Regions from separate parts of the Bradyrhizobium sp. ERR14 genome, predicted to be linked through region 2. Evidence: riboswitches for the same ligand, from Rfam matches in the RefSeq annotation. Region 2 holds a riboswitch; the other holds the start of a gene.
What was found. Region 2 has a riboswitch for S-adenosylmethionine ahead of GGD62_RS24150 (O-succinylhomoserine sulfhydrylase). Riboswitches for the same ligand answer to the same signal wherever they lie in the genome.

Region 1 (3,759 bases), on a different contig from region 2:
CATCGCGCCACTCGCGCCTCAGGATGACGGGTCAGGCCGCAGCAGGCGAGAAAAACTACTTCCCGCCGCCGCGGCTGAGCAAGAACACCGCCTGCTCGCCGAACATGTTCCACACCCACCAGGGCAGATTCAGCGGCACCGGGCGGCCGTAGAGATCGAGCGCGACCGAGCGCTCCATCTTGACGTTGATCTCGTCGCAGAGCTGCACGAAATCCTTGATGGTGCAGAAATGGATGTTGGCGGTGTCGTACCATGTCGCCGGCAAATTCTCGGTGCGCGGCATGTGGCCGCCGACCAGGAGCTGCAGCCGCATCTTCCAGAAACCGAAATTCGGGAACGAGACGATGGCGCGGCGGCCAATGCGCAGCAGATTCTCCAGCACCACGCGCGGCTGCCGCGTTGCCTGCAGCGTCTGCGACAGGATCACGTAGTCGAAGGCGTCATCCGGATAATTGACGAGATCGGTGTCGGCGTCGCCCTGCACCACCGCAAGGCCCTTGGCGACGCAGCGATTGACGCCCTCGCGCGACAGCTCGATGCCGCGGCCGTCGATGCCGCGCGTCTCCAGCAGCTGGAGCAGATCGCCCTCGCCGCAGCCGACGTCGAGCACCTTCGAGCCGGGCTTCACCATCTCGGCGACCAGCAGATGATCGGCGCGAAACTGGCCGGACGATCCGGTCGCGACGCCGTTCAGCGGCAGCGCTTCCTGTACAGACATCGCTAGCCGTCCTTCTTGCCGGTGAGCCCGCGCGCCTTGCCGGCGGATTGCAGGAAGGCGCGGGAGATGTCGAAGAATTCGGGAACGTCGAGCAGGAAGGCGTCATGGCCGCGATCGGTCTCGATCTCGGCGAACGACACCCGCGCGCTCGATGCATTCAGCGCGTGCACCAGCGCGCGCGATTCCGAGGTCGGAAACAGCCAGTCGCTGGTGAAGGAGACCACGCAGAAGCGGGTCTTGATGTCGACGAACGCCTTGGCGAGCACGCCGCCTTGGTCGGCGGCGATGTCGAAATAGTCCATCGCGCGCGTCAGATAGAGGTACGAGTTGGCATCGAAGCGCTCGACGAAGGACGAGCCCTGGTAGCGCAGATAGCTCTCGACCTGGAAGTCGGCGTCGAACGAGAAGGTCGGCAGCTCGCGGTCCTGCATGCGCCGGCCGAATTTTCGATGCAGCGCCGCATCCGAGAGATAGGTGATGTGCGCCGCCATCCGCGCCACCGCGAGCCCGCGATGCGGATGGATGCCGTGATCGGCATAGCCGCCGCCGTGCCAGTCGGGATCGGCCATCACGGCCTGGCGGCCGAGCTCGTGGAAGGCGATGTTCTGCGCCGAGTGCCGCGTCGCGCAGGCAATCGCCAGCGCGGAGAACACGCGGCCCGGATAGGCGGCGGTCCATTGCAACACCTGCATGCCGCCCATCGAGCCGCCGACGACAGCAAACAGCGTGTCGACGCCGAGCCGGTCGACCAGCATCGCCTGCGCACGCACCATATCGGGGATGGTGATGACGGGGAAATCCAGGCCCCAGACCTTGCCGGTAGCAGGATTGATCGACGCCGGCCCGGTCGAGCCCATGCAGCCGCCGATCACGTTGGAGCAGATGATGAAGTAGTGCTTGGGATCGATGGGCCGGCCGGGGCCGACCAGCGTCTCCCACCAGCCGGGCTTGCCGGTGACGGGATGCACATTGGCGACATGTTGATCGCCGGTCAGCGCATGGCAGATCAGCACCGCGTTGGAGCGATCGGCGTTGAGCTCGCCATAGGTCTGGTAGGCGATCTGGAACGGGCTGAGATCGACGCCGCAATCGAGCCGCAGCGGCTGCTCGGCGCCGAAATGCGCGATCTGCGAGCTTGGATGATCCACCTCGTGCGACCGTTCGTCGGCGCTGATCGCAGGACTCGGTATCGACTTGACGCCACCCATCTGACCATCGACCTCGTTTGCGATCAAACGCGTGATCGCCACTTGCATCAGGCCATGAAAAACCCGGCCTGAACGATAGGTTCGGCCGGGATCGGAAGCGTCCCCGGCCTGTTTAGCGAGTTTTTTAACGTGGCTGCAAGCCGGCCGGCTCAAATGACCACGGAACGGGCAAAAACTACCGTCTTGGGTGGTTTTCGTCAAGTCGCGGCCGGGATCGGCCCAATTCGTCTCTCTCGCGTCGTCCGAAAAGGGCGTGATTTCTCTTTGCTTTCGCCGTCCCGACTGCCTAATCAGGACATCCCCCATCGAAACCATCGACAGCCAGACATGTCCCAACGTCCGCCCGCGCCACCATCGCTCCAGGAACTGCGCAAGGAGATCGACGCGATCGACGAGGGCATGCATCGCCTGCTGATGCAGCGCGGCGACATCATCGACCGCCTGATCCAGGTGAAGCAGACCCAGGAGGTCGGCTCGGCGTTCCGCCCAGCGCGCGAGGCCGCCATGATGCGTGACCTCGTGCAGCGTCATCGCGGCATCCTGCCGCTCGACACGGTCGAGAGCATCTGGCGCGTCATCATCTCGACGTTCACTTACGTGCAGGCGCCGTTCTCGGTGCATGCCGACATCTCGGCAAGCGAGCCGGCGATGCGCGATTCCGCGCGCTTCCATTTCGGCTTCACGGTGCCTTACGTCGCGCATTTCAGCGCGCAGGCCGCGGTCGAGGCGGTAGCGAAATCCAAGGGCGATCTGGCGCTGGTCTCGGCGACGTCGAGCCGCACGCCATGGTGGCTCTTGCTCGAAACGGAAGGCGCGCCGAAGATCATCGCGCGGATGCCCTTCGTCGAGCGCGCCGACCATCCGGCGGCGCTGCCGGTGTTCGCTATCTCGCGGGTCGCCGACAGCGCCCTGGTGACGGAGGTCGAGACCTTCAGCGTCCGCGTTTCCGGCTGGAACGCCGAGGTCGCGCGGGCCCTTTCGCCGCTCGCCGAGATCGTGGCGGTACCCGACACCGCCTTCGACGGCGCAGCGCTGCTGGTCTCGGTCACGAATGCGACCAGCATCGACAAAATCAGGGCTGCCCTGATCGAGGCGGGGGCCTCGGTGCGCTCCACGGCCCTCGTCGGCAGCCACGCAACGCGCTATACGGTGCCCCCGACCGGGGCGAAATCGTAAACCACGCGCCGCGCCCCGCCATTTTCGGAGTTCAAGATGTCCCGCCCCGTGCCGAATCCCGGCATTCTCGATATTGCGCCCTACACGCCCGGCAAGAGCCCGGTCGCGGAGCCGGGCCGCAAGGTGTTCAAGCTGTCGGCCAACGAGACGCCGTTCGGGCCCTCGCCCAAGGCAATCGAGGCCTTCAAGCACGTGGCGGACCACCTGGAAGACTATCCGGAAGGAACCTCGCGCGTGTTGCGCGAGGCGATCGGCCGCTCCTTCGGTCTCGACCCGAACCGCATCATCTGCGGCGCCGGCTCCGACGAGATCCTCAATCTGCTGGCGCACACCTATCTCAGCCACGGCGACGAGGCGATCTCCACCACGCACGGCTTCCTGGTCTATCCGATCGCGACCATGGCGGTCGGTGCCAAGAACGTCATCGCGCAGGAGACCAACCTGACCTGCGACGTCGACGCCATCCTCAAGGCAGTGACGCCGAAGACCAAGCTGGTCTGGCTCGCCAATCCCAACAATCCGACCGGCACCTATGTGCCGTTCGACGAGGTCAAGCGCCTGCGCGCCGGCCTGCCGTCGCACGTGCTGCTGGTGCTCGATGCCGCCTATTGCGACTACGTCTCGCGCAACGATTACGAGATGGGGATCGAGCTGGTC
Region 2 (3,759 bases):
TTCGCATCGAACAGCGGCGCTTCGAGGTGGCGCGCGAACACCATGCGCTGATCAAGTTCTAGCGGATGATCGTATTGGCAATAATAGCCTTCCAGCCCATCCTGGCCGTCGACGCTCTGCTTGGTGCAGACGAAGCCGAGCCTGAGATCGCCGAGCGCAACGCCATTATTGGCGTGCCATCCCCGCAGCATCGCGCGGGAGACCTCGCCCGGCACGCCGCAGATCGCCGTGCCTTTCCAGATCCAGCGCGGCGGCGGATAGCGGATCCAGGCCTTAGCGTCGCTCTCATACATGTATTCGACGTGCACGCCGCCGATCCAGTTGGAGAGATAGTGATATTGCGCGGCCGCCACCGCCGGCGGCAGATGATCGATCCCGAGCTTCCTAAGCCCCGGCAGGAAGCGCTCCTGCTGCTGGCGGCGGAATACGCGGAAGACGAACTCCGCTGCATCCGCAGTGCCGCGCCGCGTGACGACGGTGAGGATGAGGCCGGTGAAATAGGCGTGGTAGAGGTCGGCGACCGCCCGCCAGCGCTTCCATTGGGCTTCCTGCGCTGCGTCAGCTGCGGCGGTCATTCGTTTCGCTCCCGATCGTTGTTGCGATCGAGTGTGTCACCGCGCCTTCCGGCAGGCAACACGACGCCCGTGCAGAGCGCCCTGCGCGGCCACCCGTCAATTCCGCATCACGAAGTTTACTGCGGTGGCGTCTTGGCCGCGCGCTCTCGCTCGACCCGTTCGGTGACATCGCGCGCCATCGCGACCGATCCCAGGACGGTGCCGCCGAAATCCCGCACCAGTGCGAACGTCATCTCGATGTAGAGCTTGCGCCCGCTCTTGTGCAGCGCGCGGGTCAGGGTCGGCCTGCCCGCAAGCTTCATGCTGCCGCTGGCCAGCGCAGCTTCAAAGCCCTTCCAGTGCGCGGCGCGCAGATGCTCGGGAATGATCAGGTCGAGATTCTGGCCGAGCGCTTCCGTCGCAGAGAAGCCGAACAGCGCCGCCGCTGCACGGTTCCACCGCATGATCGTGCCGGAGCGATCCGAATAGATCAGCGCATCCGCGACGTCGTTGAGGATGTTTGCGTCGAGCTGGGATTGATCGGTCATGTCACCACCTCGTGTGGACTGTAGCCCGGATGGAGCGAAGCGTAATCCGGGATCGTGCCACAAGCGAGGGTGTCCCGGATTGCGCTTCGCTCCATCCGGGCTACGGAATTACACCCGAAAATGCTTGCTCAGCTTCAGGCCCTGGGCCTGGTAGTTCGAGCCGATGCGCTGGCCGTACATCGCGTCGGGACGGGCTAGCATCTTCTCGTAGACGAGGCGGCCGACGATCTGGCCGTGCTCGAGGATGAACGGCACTTCGCGCGAGCGCACTTCCAGCACGGCCCGCGCGCCTTGCCCGCCGGCGCCGGCATAGCCGAAGCCGGGATCGAAGAATCCGGCATAGTGCACGCGGAATTCGCCGACCAGCGGATCGAACGGCACCATCTCCGCGGCGTAATCGGGCGGCACCTGCACGGCTTCCTTCGACGCCAGGATGTAGAACTCGCCGGGATCGAGGATCAGGCTGCCGTCGGGACGGGCCGAGATCGGCTCCCAGAAATCTTCCACCGCGTAGCCGGAGCGACGATCGACGTCGACGACGCCGGTGTGGCGCTTGGCGCGGTAGCCGACGAAGCCGTTTGCCTTCTCGCCGGAGAGATCGACGGAGACGGCGACGCCGCCCGAGAGATCAGCATCGTCGATGTCGACGAGGCGCTCGGCGGCATGCAAGCCATCGAGCTCGTCGGCGTTGAGGATGGCGTCGCCGGTGCGGAAGCGCACCTGCGACAGACGCGAGCCCTCGCTGACCAGCACCGGAAACGTCTTCGGGCTGATCTCGGCATAGAGCGGGCCGTGATAGCCGGCGCCGATCATGTCGAAGCGGCGGGTGCCGTCGGCGATGACGCGGGTGAAGACGTCGAGCCGGCCGGTCGAGCTCTTCGGGTTCGCCGCCGCGACGATCTCCGGCGGCAGCGCGAGGCTCTCCAGCAGCGGCACGATGTAGACGCAGTTGGTCTCCAGCACGGCGCCGTCGGCGAGGCTGAACTCGTGCAGCTTCAATTCGTCGATGCGCTCGGCGACGGTGGCGCCGGGACCGGGCAGGAAGCTGGCGCGGACGCGATAGGCAATGTCGCCGAGACGCAGATCAAGGCTCGCCGGCTGGATCTGGCTCTCGACGAAGTCATAGGCGGGCAGGATGAGCCCCGCCGCCGCCATCGCCGCGATCATGCGGTCGGGCAGGATACCATTGGCGTCGGGCGCAACCGTGAACGTCAACCGGGGGTCCTCATCAGGGGTCAGATGCATCCAGACATGCCGGAAATACAAGTCTTTTACGGCTATCCGATGGACGCCTTGACGGAAAGGGCATTGCGGAATATGAGCATCACTTATCCCGTGGTGATTTGAGCCGGCCGGCTTGCAGCCACGTTAAATAAGTCGCTAAACAGGCCGGGGACCTCTGTGATCCCGGCCCGTGGATATATCCAGGCCGGTTTTTTTGTGACCGTTTTCGACGAGACGGTCATGTCGGAGGTACTTATGTCGAAGTCGACCACCAACTACCGTCCCGAAACCCGCCTGGTCCATTCCGGCACCCTGCGCTCGCAATATGGCGAGACGTCGGAGGCGCTGTTCCTGACCCAGGGCTACGTCTACAACAGCGCCGAGGAGTGCGAGGCGCGGTTCAAGGGCGAGGATCCCGGTTTCATCTATTCGCGCTACTCCAATCCCACCATCGCGATGTTCGAGCGCCGCATGATCGAGCTCGAGGGCGCCGAGGCTGCGCGCTCGGCGGCGACCGGCATGGCCGCGGTGACGACGGCGATCCTGGCACCACTCAAGGCCGGCGACCACGTGGTGGCCTCGCGCGCCCTGTTCGGCTCGTGCCTCTACGTCGTCCAGGACCTGCTGCCGCGCTACGGCATCGAGACCACGCTGGTCGACGGAGCCAATCTCGATGAATGGCAACGCGCGGTGAGGCCCAACACCAAGACGTTCTTCCTGGAGAGCCCGACCAACCCGACGTTAGATGTGCTCGACATTCCCGGGATTGCCGAGATCGCGCACAAGGGCGGCGCGCGGCTCGTCGTCGACAACGTGTTCGCGACCCCGATCTGGCAGAGCCCGCTCGCGCTCGGGGCCGACGTCGTGGTCTATTCCGCGACCAAGCATATCGACGGCCAGGGGCGCTGTCTCGGCGGCATCATCCTGTCATCGGAAGCCTTCATCGCCGAGCACATCCACAATTTCATGCGCCAGACCGGCCCGTCGATCTCGCCGTTCAACGCCTGGGTCCTGCTCAAGGGCCTGGAGACGCTGGGCGTGCGCGTGCGCGCGCAGACCGAAACGGCCGCGCGCATCGCCGACGTGCTGGCGAGCCATCCGAAGATCTCGCGACTGGTTTTCCCGGGCCGCGCCGATCATCCGCAGGCAGCGCTGGTGAAAAAGCAGATGCGCGGCGGCTCGACGCTGGTCGGCTTCGAGGTGAAGGGCGGCAAGGCCGCGGCGTTCCGCGTGCTCAATGAATTGAAGCTGGCGAAGATCTCCAACAATCTCGGCGACGCCAAGAGCCTCGTCACGCATCCGGCGACCACGACGCATCAGCGCCTGAAGCCGGAGGACCGCGCCGCGCTCGGCATCAGCGAAGGGTTCATCCGCTTCTCGGCGGGGCTCGAGCATGCCGACGACCTGATCGAGGATCTGACTGCGGCGCTGGA

Region 1: it holds a riboswitch for S-adenosylmethionine, as region 2 does, so the genes downstream of both, GGD62_RS17455 (homoserine O-acetyltransferase) here and GGD62_RS24150 (O-succinylhomoserine sulfhydrylase) in region 2, are expected to answer to the same signal.

What each region holds. Positions count from the first base shown of each region.
Region 1 is NZ_JACIHD010000005.1:295,835-299,593, reverse strand. It holds gene metW (methionine biosynthesis protein MetW) at 56-718, opposite strand; gene GGD62_RS17455 (homoserine O-acetyltransferase) at 721-1,926, opposite strand; SAM riboswitch at 2,018-2,097, opposite strand; gene GGD62_RS17450 (chorismate mutase) at 2,254-3,102, shown strand; gene hisC (histidinol-phosphate transaminase) at 3,139-3,759, shown strand, end outside.
Region 2 is NZ_JACIHD010000009.1:48,968-52,726, reverse strand. It holds gene GGD62_RS24165 (hypothetical protein) at 1-575, opposite strand, end outside; gene GGD62_RS24160 (PAS domain S-box protein) at 692-1,102, opposite strand; gene GGD62_RS24155 (2'-deoxycytidine 5'-triphosphate deaminase) at 1,211-2,347, opposite strand; SAM riboswitch at 2,428-2,507, shown strand; gene GGD62_RS24150 (O-succinylhomoserine sulfhydrylase) at 2,582-3,759, shown strand, end outside.